Antarctobacter heliothermus: one gene and its partner. The protein of the gene in region 2 interacts with the protein of the main gene of each other region in a pairwise test. Links are inferred from orthologs where the notes say so. Each region holds a gene or a part of one and is shown on either strand. Other genes may lie near its edges. The genes, in order: trkA and ANTHELSMS3_RS03985.

Region 1 (6,968 bases), 2.1 Mb from region 2 along the record:
CTATGCGACCCGGCTGGCTGCCAACAGTCAGGAGGCGATGACCGAAATCAACGCCGAACCGCCCGCGCTGCTGATCCTCGATATCTGGCTGAAGGACAGCAAGATGGACGGGATCGACATTCTCAAGACCGTCAAGCGCGACAACCCCGACATCCCGGTGGTGATCATCTCGGGTCATGGCAACATCGAGATCGCCGTGGCGGCGATCAAGCAGGGGGCCTATGATTTCATCGAAAAGCCGTTCAACATTGACCAGCTTCTGGTGGTGATCCGCCGCGCGATGGAGGCATCCTTGTTGCGCCGCGAAAACACCCAGCTGAAACGCGGCGAGGTGAAATCGGCCGAGATGATCGGCGACAGTGCGTCGTTCCGCGCGCTGATCAGCCAGTTGGACAAAGTGACCAAATCCAATGGTCGGGTGATGCTGACCGGTCCGGCGGGTGCGGGCAAAGAGGTCGCCGCACGCTATGTCCACGCCCAGTCGAACCGTGCCAAGGCCCCGTTCGTGACCGTTAACTGCGCGGGCGTAGAGCCTGAGATGATGGAGGCGATGCTGTTTGGCCGCGAAACCGCCAAGCGCGGGGTTGAGCCGGGGTTGCTAGAACAGGCGCATGGCGGCGTAGTCTATTTCGACGAGGTCGCCGACATGCCCAACGGCACCCAGTCCAAGATCCTGCGCGTGCTGGTCGATCAACAGTTCACCCGTGTGGGGGGCAACGACAAGGTGCGTGTCGACCTGCGGGTGATTTCCTCCACCAACCGCGACTTGCAGACAGAGATTGCCGCAGGCCGGTTCCGGGAGGAACTGTATCACCGGCTGAATGTGGTACCGATTGCGGTGCCCTCGCTGGCAGAACGGCGGGAGGACATCCCGGTGCTGGCAGAACATTTCATCGAACAATGCAACCGCGCCCAGGGATTGCCTCTACGCCAGATGACCGAAGAGGCGGTGGCCCTGATGCAGACCATGACTTGGCCCGGCAACGTTCGCCAGCTCAAGAACCTTGTGGAACGGGTGCTGATTCTGGGCGATGGCACCGGCCCGATCGAGGCCCGCGAACTGCCGCAGGACAGCGCGCCGGGTGAGGGGGCAGAGGACCGCGTGGTGCTTTCGGGCACGCTGGCGACCCTGCCGCTGCGCGAGGCGCGCGAGGCGTTTGAGCGCGAGTACCTGCTGACGCAGATCAACCGGTTTGGCGGCAATATCTCCCGCACGGCGTCGTTTGTCGGCATGGAACGCTCGGCCCTGCACCGCAAGCTGAAGTCGTTGGGGGTTGTGACCTCGGCCAAATCCGGCGCGCGGATCGCGCGGGTGGATGGCACCTATACCGAGGCGACCTGACGCGGAGGGGCCGCAATGATTGTGACGCGACGCGGCGCGCTGGTGCTGACGGGTCTTGCCCTTGCGGGCTGCGCGGCTCCGATCCCGGGTGATGGACCAAGTGGTGGGCCAGAAGTCGGACCAGATGAAAGCGACAAGCTGTCCTTTGCCGCGGGGGCGGAGGGGCAGTCCGCCAAGATCGCCGCGGTAGAACAGGCGATTCTGGCACTGGGACCGGTGGTTGCGCCCGATGAGGCGGCGGCAGTGGCGCGGATCGCCGTGGTCGAGCCGCTGAACTGGGCGCGCGACTGGGATGCGGTGGACCCGCCGCTGATCCACAACATCGCCGTCAACACCGGGGTCAAGCCGCGTGGGTTGTGCAAACACTGGGCCGATGATCTTGAGGCGCGCTTGCGACAGGAGGGGTTGCAGAGCCTCAGCCTGCACCGCGCCATCGCCAATGCTGACAATCTGCGCATCGAACATTCCACGGTGATCGTCTCAACCCGCGGGGCGGCGATGGACACCGGTTTGGTGCTGGACCCTTGGCGTATGGGGCAGGGGCGGTTGTGGTTCGGACGGGTGGTTGAAGATCCCAAGTACCGTTGGGTGCCCCGTGCCGAGGTCTTTGCCATGAAGCGGGCGCGCCGGGCGCGGCGCGACGGACTATAGCTGGGGATTATAGCAGCGGTTTCTGACTGCGGTTTCTGACTGAGGATTCTGACTGAGGATTCTGGCCGGGGGCGTCGTGCGGGACTCGTCCCGGCCCTGCGGGCCGCAACATCGCCCGCCCGCCAACCCCGCCTTGTCGCGCCTGACGGCGCGTTGGCCGCTTCGCGATTCACCCGTGAACAAGCCCGCCTGTTCCCCGAACCCATCTCTCGCTTTCTTGCTGCCTGAGCCACCCGCGAGCGGGCTGCAAGGGCAAGCCGCCTGAAGGCGGGGCAAAGCCCCCTTGCAGCCCGCCCCCGCGCGTCTCTTTTCGGCATCAAGCGAGAGATGGCTCCGGGGGAACAGGCTTTATCGTTGTTGGGTCAGAGGACGCGCGCCATGAGAGCCTCACCCTGTGCGATGTGGCCCGTGCGTGTGAACCCGTATCTTTCGTAAAGTGGCAGGGCCGAACCGGGGCCGTCGACCACGCTGAGGCTGGCGCGGCTTTGCCCCGATGCGCGGGCGAGGTCTAGGAAATGGCGCAGGGCGGTCTGGCCGTGGCCTTTGCCCTGATGCTGTCTGTCGATAAGCAGCCGCCAGAGGTAGAACATGTTGCTATCAATGCCGCTGTCCGGGTCCGGAGCGGCCTCCGGCAGGCCGAAATGGATCATGGACATCAGGCCGATGGGTGTGTCGCCGTCCCAGATGCTCAGGATCGTGCTGCCGGGTTCATAGGCCTGTTGCGCGATGGTCACGGCGGCTGGCGCCACAAAATCGCGCTGCGCGGGGTGGATCTCAAGCGCGCAGAGCGCCCGCAGGTTGGTGCGGGTGATGGGGCGAAACAGGGTCATGGCGGCAGTTTGTGCGCCGCGCACATGGGGCGCAAGACCCGGCTGCCCGTTGACGGCGCCGCGCCTGCATGCGAAGCGATAGGTTCAACCGCCGAAATTCGGCGCAGGGGCAGGCTCAAGAGCGCATGAAGGTCATCATTTGCGGGGCAGGGCAGGTCGGCTGGCAGATTGCCCGTCACCTCTCAGGAGAGCGGAACGACGTTACGGTTGTGGACAACAACCCCGACCTCGTACGGCGCGCCACCGATACGCTGGACGTGCAGGGAATTGCCGGTTTTGCCTCCTATCCCGACGTTTTGGAAAAGGCCGGGGCAAAAGACGCGGACATGGTGATTGCCGCGACCTATTCCGATGAGGTCAACATGGTGACCTGCCAGGTGGCGCATTCGGTCTTTGCGGTTCCGCGCAAGATTGCCCGCCTGCGCGCCGAAAGTTACCTGACGGCGATCTATTCCGACCTGTACCGGCGCGATCACCTGCCCATCGACGTGGTGATCAGCCCGGAACGCGAGGTGGCCGAGGCCGCGTTGCAGCGGCTTGCCGCGCCTGCCGCCTTTGACACAGAGACCTTTCTTGATGGCAAGGCCCAGCTCATGGGGCTGTCCATTGATGAGGGCTGTCCGATCGTAAACACGCCTCTGCGGCAGTTGACCGATTTGTTTTCGACCCTGCGGTCGGTTGTGGTTGGGGTGCGCCGTGAGGGGCAGTTGTTTGCGCCGGAGTCGGGCGACCAGCTGTTCGTGGGCGACAGTTGCTACGTTGTGGTGCATTCCGAGGACGTGCAGCGCACCATGGAGATTTTCGGAAAAGCGCACCGCAAGCAGGAGCGCGTGGTGATTGTCGGCGGCGGCAATGTCGGCCTGTCGGTGGCGCGTGCACTGGAGGCGGGCAAGACCCGCATCCGCGCCAAGATGATCGAACGCAACCGCAAGAACGCCGAACGCGCCGCCGAGGAGCTGGAGCGCACCATCGTGTTGCACGGCGACGGGTTGGATGCCGCATTGCTGGTCGAGGCGGGAGTGGCGCGCGCCGATGCGGCGCTGTGCGTGACCGATGACGATAAGGTTAACATGCTGGCTGCCGTGCGTGCCAAGGCGGCAGGCTGTCCCATGGTGATCGCGCTGATCAACGACCCCACGCTGGTGCCGCTGATGGAACCTTTGGGCATCGACGCCTACATCAACCCGCGCTCTACGACTGTCAGTTCGATCCTGCGGCACATTCGGCATGGGCGCGTCAGCCAAGTCTATTCCATCGGCGACGCCGAGGCAGAGGTGATCGAAGCCGAAGTCATGTCGACCTCGCCCATCGCGGGCAGCCTAATCCGTGAGATCGATTTCCCCGAAGGTGTGTTGGTGGGGGCGGTCCGCAAAGGGGATAGGGTGGTCAAGCCGACCGGCACGTTGCGTATCGAGGAGGGCGATCAGATCGTGATCTTTGCCCTGACTGGAGACGTGGCAGAGGTCGAACGCCTGTTGCAGGTCTCGATTGACTTCTTCTAGGCGCATGTACGGGCAGGGGGCAATTGCGGCCGTCTCTGCGATACCCGGCCTTTGTTGGGCGGGGGACGTGCGATGAAGGCCATCGCGGGAATGCCGCTGTTTTTGTTGATGACGGGGCTGGGTGCGGCCTCGATGCTTCTGCCGGCCGCCTTTGCCTATGCGATCGAGGATTTCCACGACGCGCGGACGTTTTTCTATGGCGCTCTGCTGGGGTTGATCCTGACCGCACTGGTGGCGCTGGCGCTGGGCAACCAGCGCCACAATGAAAGCGCGTTGCGGCAGTTGGTGGCATTGGCGGCGGGTTTCGTCTTTTTGCCATTGATGTTTGCGGTGCCTTTCCACGAGGCGGTGCGCACCACCAGCTTTGGCAGTGCTTATTTCGAGATGGTGTCCAGTTTCACCACCACCGGGGCAACGCTTTTTGATGCCGCGCGGCTGTCGGGGCCGGAACATCTGTGGCGGGTGCAGGTGGGATGGATGGGGGGGTTGGTGATGTGGATCGCTGCCTCTGCCATCTTGGCTCCCTTGGCGCTGGGGGGCTTTGAGGTGACCGCCAGCGGAGAACCGGGCCAGTCCATGGCCGAGGGCGCGACGAACTCTGGCCCCACTGCGCCCAGCCAGCGCCTGATGCGCAGCGCAGAGACGCTGTTTCCGATCTATGCGGGGCTGACGCTGGCACTGACGGTTATGTTGTTGGTGGCAGGCGACCCGCCTTTGGTGGCGCTCAGCCATGCGATGTCGATCCTGTCGACCTCGGGGATCACACCGTTGTCGTCTCTGGGGGCCGCGCCCAGCGGGCTGGGCGGTGAGATGGTGTTGTTTTGCTTTTTCTTCTTTGCCCTGTCGCGGATGACCTTTTCGACCGACACCCGACAGGAGCGAGGGCTGTATTTCGACCCCGAATTCCGGCTGGGCGTGATCATCGTCGTCTCTGTGCCGCTGCTGCTGTTCCTGCGCCATTGGGTTGCCTCGTTCGACGTGGGAGAGGAACAGAACTGGATCGCCGGTCTGCGCGCGCTTTGGGGCGGGTTGTTCACCGCTGCGTCCTTTCTGACCACCACCGGTTTTGTCAGCGGCGACTGGGACACGGCGCAGGACTGGTCCGGCCTGCCGACGCCGGGGATCATCCTGATGGGTTTGGCGCTGGTAGGCGGCGGCGTGGCGACCACGGCGGGTGGGGTCAAGCTGATGCGCGTCTATGCACTGTACCTGAACGGCAAGCGTGAGATCGAAAGGCTGGTCCACCCCCATTCGGTCGGGCGCGCCGGGCCGATGGGGCGACGGATTCGTCGTGAGGGGGCCTTTATCGCTTGGGTCTTTTTCATGTTCTTTGCGGTCACACTGGCCGGCTTGACCATGGTTCTGGGGATCTACGGCGTCGATTTCGAACGCGCCATTGTGCTGACCATCGCCACATTGTCCAACACCGGCCCGCTGATTGGCGCGGCTCCGGCGCGGGTCATCGACCTTGCCGCCATGCGCTGGGACGCGCATCTGATCCTGTGCGGGGCCATGGTGTTGGGGCGGTTGGAATTGCTGGCAATCATCGTCATGATCAGCCCGGACCTGTGGCGTGAATAGTTGCGCGCAAACACGACTCAGGCAAGCGCCTGCCGATTTCCCGGATTTTCGGCTGGAAACTCCCGCAAGGGCAATCCATACTTGTCACAACGAGGGTGGCCCGGCGCGCGGGCCCGGCAAGAATAAAGGCAATTCAATGGCTTCTGACAGACAGAACCTGCAGGACGCATTTCTTAATCACGTTCGCAAGACCAAGGTACCCGTGACAGTCTTCCTGATCAACGGGGTCAAACTGCAGGGGGTCATCACCTGGTTTGATAATTTTTGCGTCCTGTTGCGCCGCGACGGGCAATCGCAGCTTGTGTACAAGCACGCAATTTCGACCATCATGCCCAGCCAGCCGATCAACCTGTATGACGGCGAAGGGGACGCGTGAAGGAACACGCTGCGCCCGTGACCCGCGCTTGGGTCCTGCATCCCGATATCAAAAACGACAAGGACCGGCGGAACGCCCGGATGGCCCTGGATGAGGCTGTGTCGCTGGCACATGCCTTGCCGGGGCTCGAGGTTGTGGGCGACACGATCGTGCCGTTGCCGCGCCCCCATGCGGGCGCGCTGTTCGGCACCGGCAAGATCGAAGAACTGCGCGCCCTGTTTGAGGCGCAAGAGATCGAATTGGTGCTGGTCGACGGCCCGGTGACCCCGGTGCAACAGCGCAATCTGGAAAAGACGTGGAAGGTCAAACTACTCGACCGGACCGGGCTTATTCTGGAAATCTTCTCGGACCGCGCCGCCACCCGCGAAGGGGTGTTGCAGGTCGAGATGGCGCACCTGTCCTATCAGCGCACCCGCCTTGTACGGGCCTGGACTCACCTTGAACGGCAGCGTGGCGGATTGGGGTTCGTCGGCGGCCCCGGTGAAACGCAGATTGAGGCAGACAGACGCGCCATCGACGAACAACTGGTGCGCTTGCGCCGCCAGTTGGACAAGGTGGTGCGCACACGCGAATTGCATCGCAAGGCGCGCGCCAAGGTGCCCTATCCGATTGTCGCGCTGGTGGGGTACACCAACGCCGGAAAATCCACGCTGTTCAACCGGTTGACCGGGGCCGATGTCATGGCC
Region 2 (6,808 bases):
GATTGCCGCCCATCGAAATGCCGGATTGAGAGCGGGAAACAATACCGTTTAGGGCCAATCCCAACGTTGGGCCGATTGACACGGTATTTGGTGGCGGATCGCCTTAGATCGGCAAAAGTGGGTAACGCAGGGTCAAGTCAGAGCCGCTTGACAATCCTAGGGGGAATGCCGATGCTCACGAAATGTTTCAAAAGTGAAGAGAGCGTGAGGTGACTACCTCGATCGCGCCCGAATCGGGTCGGAATGATGTCTCTGATTCGCCCGATTGTGCCCATGATTTGCCCCACTTTTGCCATCAACCCGCAATTTGTGGCTCTGGCGGGCAGCGAGGCGGAGTTGAAAGCAGGCGGGGGCGCGGATATGTCGGGCCGGCAAACGGATGCGGCAGAAGGGGCGGATCGTGACCAATTATCTGTATCAGGGCGATTTGCCGGACGATCTGGATCTGGGGCCGGTGGTGGCCATCGACTGCGAGACCATGGGACTGAACCCGCACCGTGACCGGCTGTGTGTGGTGCAGCTGTCAGGGGGCGACGGCAACGCGCATCTGGTGCAGGTCGCCAAAGGGCAGGCCGAGGCGCCAAACCTTGCGCGGCTGTTGACTGATCCTGATGTGCTCAAACTGTTTCATTTCGGCCGATTTGACATCGCGGCAATGTATCATGCCTTTGGCGCGCTGGCGGCGCCCGTCTATTGCACCAAGATCGCCAGTCGCCTGATCCGCACCTATACTGACCGGCACGGGCTGAAGGCGCTGACCCAGGAACTGCTGGGCGTCGATATTTCCAAACAGCAACAGTCTAGTGACTGGGGCGCTGCCGAACTGACCGCAGCGCAACAGGACTATGCTGCCTCGGACGTGTTGCACCTACACCGCCTGCGCGCGGCGCTGAATGACATGCTGGAGCGTGAAGGGCGGCGCGACCTTGCGCAGTCCTGTTTCGATTTTCTGCCGACCCGGGCGATGCTTGACCTAGAGGGCTGGCCGGACACCGACATCTTTGCGCACGCCTGAGCCGGGGTAGGCGATGCGACGGGGGAATGGATTGTATTCGCGGGTGATCGCCTGGCTTAAGATCCTGCTGCCGCTTGCCGCATTGGCCATGCTGTCGACGCTTTTCTTGCTGTCGCGGCCGTCCGAGCCACTGCAAAACGTGCCTTTTGTTGAGGCCCTGAAAGAAAGCACCGCCGACGAACGGGTCAGTGCCCCCTATTATGCCGGCACGACCCCACGCGGCGACGTGCTGAGCGTGACCGCCAAATCCGTGCGTCCGCATGAGGATGGTCTCATCCGCGCCGATCAGCTTGAGGCGCGGATGCGCCTTGCGGATGGCAGCGAGATCACGGTGGATGCCGCTGCGGCCGATCTGAACGATGCCGACAGGCAGGCGTTGATGCAGGGCGGGGTGCGGATCGAAAGCTCGCAGGGATATGTGCTGCGGACCGAGGGTCTGTTGTCCAGTCTGGACCGGGTGGAGGCCGAGAGCCTCGGGCCGGTAGAGGGGGACGGGCCGGTGGGCCGCTTTGAAGCCGGACACCTGCGGATCGCCCCCGCCGGAGACGATGATGCCGTGCAATTGATGTTTTCCGGCGGCGTAAAGCTGGTATATCAACCGCCAGAACAAGAAAGTGTTGCCGAATGATCCGTTTTCTGTCTGTCGCCCTCATTCTGTCCCTCGCACCTGTGGGACTTTCCGCGCAAGGGGCCGAAGTGGCTTTTGGCGGATTGCAGCAGGATACCAGCGCCCCGGTCGAGGTGACGGCAGACGCGCTGCGGGTCAATCAGTCGGACGGAACGGCGCTATATACTGGAAATGTGCTGATCGCGCAGGGCCAGATGCGGTTGGCCGCGCCGCGCGTTCTGGTGGTCTATTCCGAACAGGCCGGGCGGATCAAACGGATGGAGGCGTCTGGCGGTGTGACCCTGGTCAGCGGATCAGAGGCGGCAGAGGCGCAGCGCGCCGACTATGACATCGAAGGCGGACAGGTCATCATGTCCGGCAACGTCCTGTTGACGCAGGGGCCCAGCGCGCTGACGTCGGAGCGGATGGTCGTCGATCTCAAGGATGGCACGGCACAGTTGACCGGCCGCGTGCGGACCGTTTTGCAGCAGGCGCCAGAGGAACAGCCGTGACCGCGCCCCCCGAATTGAGCGTAACCGAAGGCGACGTCGGCCTGAGGGTCTCTCATCTGCGCAAGAGCTATCGCAAGCGGGTCGTCATCCGCGACGTGAGTTTGCGCGTGGATCGCGGTGAGGTGGCCGCGCTGCTGGGTCCAAACGGTTCGGGCAAAACGACGTCGTTTTATGCGATTGCGGGGCTGGTGAACCCGGAAGGCGGACAAGTCCTGATTGACGGACGGGACGCGACCTTTTTGCCGATGTATCGGCGCGCGCGGCTGGGCATCGGCTATTTGCCACAAGAAATGTCGATCTTTCGCGGGTTGAGTGTCGAGGACAACATCGGCGCGGTGCTGGATATTGCCGAAAAGAGCGTCCACCGCCGCCGGGAACGGCTGGAAGAACTGCTGGGCGAATTTTCGATCGAACACCTGCGCCGCGCGCCCGCGCTGGCCCTGTCGGGCGGTGAGCGTCGCCGGGTCGAAATCGCGCGCTGTCTGGCCGCCAACCCCCGGTATCTGCTGCTGGACGAACCTTTTGCCGGGGTCGATCCGATCAGCGTGGGCGATATTCGCCACCTTGTTGCCGATCTCAAGACCCGGGGCATTGGCGTGCTGATCACCGATCACAACGTCCGCGAAACGCTGGAGATCGTCGACCGCGCCTATATCCTGCACGACGGGCAGGTGTTGATGTCCGGCACGCCAGAGGAAGTTGTGCAGAACGAAAACGTCCGGCGCGTTTATCTGGGTGAGAACTTTCGCTTTGGCTAAGTCCATGCATCCGTAGACAAAGGCATCCGGGAACAGTTTGTCGCCAGATGTTGCCGCTTCGCGGAGCGGTTTCCATTGACAGCACCGGGGGTTTCCAAGTCAAATAAACCTATGGTGCTTTGTATCGCGGCATGGCGACTTTGCTGGTTCCTCGTTTCCGAGGCTTGCTGCACGCATTCCGCGACATCGCGCCTTCCCTGAACCTGTGACGTCGCTGCGGGGCCGCTCCCCGAATCGGCGTTCGGGTGCATAAGAAAAGGACAAATAATGCGCTATCAGATCACGGGAAAACACATCGACATTGGCGACGCCCTTCAGGAGCACGTCACAACCGAACTGGGCAGCGTGCTGGACAAGTACGGTCAGCGCCCGACCGACGCGACGGTGGTTTTTTCGAAGGCGGCTCATGAATACCACTGCGAAGCGAACGTTCACCTGTCGAGCGGGCTGAACGCGGCCGCAAAGGGAAGTGCGACCGAGATTTATGCGGCGTTTGAGTCCTGCGCCGAAAAGATGGACAAGCAGCTGCGCCGTTACAAACGCCGGCTGAAGGATCATCACAAGGACCGCCCCGACCCGGTTGAACATATTGGGGCAGCCTCGTATATCCTCGCCAACGAAGCGGATTCGGGCGATGACGAACCTGAGACGCTACAGCCGATAATCGTGGCGGAGATGCAAACGCGCATTCCGTCGTTGTCGGTTGGGGAGGCCGTGATGCAGATGGAATTGGCGGGAGCGCCGGTCCTTGTGTTTCGAAACGAGAAAAAGGACGGCGTGAACGTCGTGTATCGGCGGGACGATGGCAACATCGGATGGATTGATCCATAAGGTCCAACCGCCACCGGAGCCCGATCCGCGCGACAACTGCGCCTCAGACACAGGCAAGACCCATGAAGTTTGTCGATCTCATCAAGCCGACGGCTGTGAAAGTTATCACTTCGACCTCCAGCAAGAAGCGCCTGATGCATGATGTCTCTGACTTGGCCGAAAGCGCGTATGGCCTGAGGTCACCGAATATCCTAGAGGCGCTGATGGAGCGTGAGGCACTGGGGCCGACAGGTGTCGGCCACGGTGTCGCCCTGCCGCATGCGCGGATTCAAGGAGTCGACTCCGTGGTGGGGGCCTTTATCCTGCTGGAGAAACCGATCGACTTTGACTCTGTCGATCGCCAGCCGGTGGATATCATCTTTGGCCTCTTCGCCCCCGAAGAGGCCGGGGTCGAGCACCTCAAGGCGTTGGCGCTGGTGTCGCGCAGCCTGCGTAACCCGGCGCTGTGCGCCAAATTGCGGGCCAATCCGGTGCCTGCGACGCTCTATACCATCCTGACCGCAGCCGAGGCCGAAAAGGCCGCCTGAGGCAAAGGGGCCACAGCGCCCCTATGGTCCGGAATTCCCCCGTTGGCGCAAAGGCGGCAGCGGGGTATACGCCCGTCGAACCGTCACACCCGATATAAAAGGAGGGCCGCACATGACCGCTATGCACATTGACGCCATTTCCTTGGATCGTCGGGGCCGCTGACCGTTTTGCCCTGCGGGGCAGGTTTCCAGCCCATCTGACGATCCGTCTTGCGGCCAAGTCTGGCCGTACCTCTGTTTTGAGAAAGACGGACCTATGGGCAATTCTCCCATTCGGACACCTGCGCGTGTCTGTGAATTCTATTCCGACAGTGCCTGGATCGAAGGCCGGGCGGTCGAGCAACTTCATGATGTCGCGGATTGGGCCGGGATGCGGGCGGTGGCCGCGTTTCCGGACCTGCACCCGGGCCGCTTTGGCCCCGTAGGTGGCGCGTTTCTGGCGGACCGGATCTATCCACAACTGATCGGGCCGGACATCGGCTGTGGCATGGCGCTGTTCCGGCTGGACCTGCCGCGCCGCAAGCTAAAGCTGGACAAGGCCGCGCGCCGGTTGCAGGCGCTGGAGACGGGCGCAGACCCCGCAACCGGTGCCGCGGCGATTGCCGGGACCGATGCGGCGCGGTTCGGCCCCTATGGACTGGGCACGCTGGGCGGCGGCAACCACTTTTGCGAGGTTCAGGTGGTCGATGCGCTGGCCGATCCGACAGTGGCATCCCGGTTGGGGCTGCAGGCAGGTGACCTATGCCTGCTGGTCCACAGCGGATCGCGCGGGCAGGGGGCGGCGGTATTCAGTGGCATTGCGGAAACCTGGAATGACGGGTTTGCGCCCGGCAGCGACGCGGCAGAGACCTACGTTGCCTTGCACGATGCGGCGCAGGTCTGGGCGCGGACAAACCGCGCGTTGATCGCCGAAGGCGCGGCAGAGGCGCTGCGCTGTGATGCGCGGCTGATCTGTGATGCGCCGCACAACCACCTTGAACGGCGGGCTGATGGCTGGCTGCACCGCAAAGGCGCGGCCGCGCCGGACAGGGGGCTGGCCCCGCTGGCCGGATCGCGGGACAGCCTCAGCTATCTCATGGCGGTGCCGGACGGCCCGCCAGAGGCATTGGGGTCTGTCTCACACGGGGCCGGGCGGCGCTATGACCGTGCGGCGATGCACGGGCGGATTCCCCGGGTAAAGTCGGAACTGGAGGCGATGCGCCAGACACGCTTTGGCGGGCGGGTGATCTGTACTGACCGTGATCTGCTGATCGAAGAGGCGGGCAGCGCCTACAAGGACACAGGCGCGGTGTTGCGCGACCTTGAAACCTTTGGCCTCGCAGAAGAGGTGGCCGCGTTTGCACCGCTGATCACCTTCAAGACCAGCAGGGAGGGCCGCCGATGACCTGTCTGTTGATCTCCAGCGGCAATGGACCGGGCGAATGCCAGCAAGCCACGGGCCATGTGCTGACGCGCATGAAAGAAGAGGCCGCGGAAATGGGCGTCACGCTGGATCTGGTTTGCCGTGGCGGTCGTAATGGGCCGGTATCTGCGGTGGCCGTGCTGTCCGGGGCGCGCGCCGACGATTTGGCCGCGCGCTGGACCGGGTCGTTGTTGTGGCGTTGCCCCAGCGCGCTGCGCCCGCGTCACAAACGCAAAACTTGGTTTGTGCAGGTCTTTCGCCTGCCTGATGCCGCGCGCGGTGCCGCAATCGACCCGCGCGCGGTCGAGATGGTGGCTATCCGCGCCGGAGGGCCGGGCGGGCAGCACCAGAACAAAACCTCCAGCGCGATCCGCGCGCGTTGGGGAGAGTATGCCGTTGTCGTCCGCGCCGAACGCTCACAGCATCAGAACCGACGTCTGGCACTTGCCCGCCTGCAGGCCTTGGCCGATGCCGACGCGGCAGAGGCGAAGGCCACACGGGACGGACAGGCGCATTGGCTGCATCATCAGGTCCAGCGCGGTGATCCGGTGCGGGTGTTTGACGGTCCGGGTTTTGTCGAAAGGGGGCAGCGGTAACAGGGGCGCCTTCGGGGCTCGTCGCTGCTTAAACACCCGAGAGGACGGGGCCAAAGGCAGGCGGGGCGCACTTGGATAGGTGCCCCGCTTTTGTGCTCAACCCGTCTCAGGCCCAATCATCGAAACCGAACATGACATAGTCACGCTGATAGGCATCACGGGCCAGCGTCTCAATCTGGTTGTCGTAGATCTCTGCCAGCGAATAGGGGGCGCTGTTGGCAACGGCCACCGGATCGGGCGGGTTTTCATGACCAACCTGCAGGGCAAGCGCGGGCAGATAGGCCTCCATCTCATCCTCGCGGACGATCATGTCGGGCAAGGTGAACTCTGCCATCCCCTCAAGGCACTGGGCCTGCGTGGCCCAATGTCCATCGACGCGCAACGCGGTCTGGCCGTTGAGGTTGGCCCTGACCCACGAAAGCCAGGCGGTGAATGCCTCGCGGTGCGCGTTCACATCGTAGTCGGCCCCCGGTTCCCCCTCGGGGATGGGAAAGCCATGCGCACGGCGCAGAACCTTGCGGATGCCGGGAAAGCTGCCCTTTTCGGTGGTCAGGATTTTG

Evidence for each region.
Region 1: the proteins of ANTHELSMS3_RS03985 (region 2) and trkA interact in binary tests that used the Escherichia coli proteins (3 or more experiments, as listed by UniProt). The link is inferred for Antarctobacter heliothermus from one-to-one orthologs.

Annotation. Positions count from the first base shown.
Region 1 is NZ_CP022540.1:2,880,965-2,887,932, forward strand. What follows is about bases 2,156-5,136. They hold trkA (Trk system potassium transporter TrkA), read left to right. Parts: upstream 2,156-2,948; coding sequence 2,949-4,325; downstream 4,326-5,136. Other genes in these bases: ANTHELSMS3_RS13780 (GNAT family N-acetyltransferase), read right to left, coding at 2,356-2,823; ANTHELSMS3_RS13790 (TrkH family potassium uptake protein), read left to right, coding at 4,398-5,136. In the rest of the region: nitrogen assimilation response regulator NtrX, read left to right, coding at 1-1,342; ANTHELSMS3_RS13775 (hypothetical protein), read left to right, coding at 1,358-1,993; more of ANTHELSMS3_RS13790, read left to right, coding at 5,137-5,906; RNA chaperone Hfq, read left to right, coding at 6,043-6,282; GTPase HflX, read left to right, coding at 6,300-6,968. UniProt on the Escherichia coli protein: Part of the constitutive potassium transport systems TrkG and TrkH. May regulate the transport activity of TrkG and TrkH systems. Binds to NAD(+) and NADH.
Region 2 is NZ_CP022540.1:820,640-827,447, reverse strand. What follows is about bases 2,697-5,517. They hold ANTHELSMS3_RS03985 (PTS sugar transporter subunit IIA), read left to right. Parts: upstream 2,697-3,785; coding sequence 3,786-4,250; downstream 4,251-5,517. Other genes in these bases: ANTHELSMS3_RS03980 (RNA ligase RtcB family protein), read left to right, coding at 4,507-5,517; hpf (ribosome hibernation-promoting factor, HPF/YfiA family), read left to right, coding at 3,160-3,723; lptB (LPS export ABC transporter ATP-binding protein), read left to right, coding at 2,697-2,892. In the rest of the region: ANTHELSMS3_RS04010 (ribonuclease D), read left to right, coding at 401-1,015; ANTHELSMS3_RS04005 (hypothetical protein), read left to right, coding at 1,029-1,643; ANTHELSMS3_RS04000 (LptA/OstA family protein), read left to right, coding at 1,640-2,134; more of lptB, read left to right, coding at 2,131-2,696; more of ANTHELSMS3_RS03980, read left to right, coding at 5,518-5,634; ANTHELSMS3_RS03975 (peptide chain release factor-like protein), read left to right, coding at 5,631-6,248; ANTHELSMS3_RS03970 (sulfotransferase family 2 domain-containing protein), read right to left, coding at 6,355-6,808. UniProt on the Escherichia coli protein: Seems to have a role in regulating nitrogen assimilation.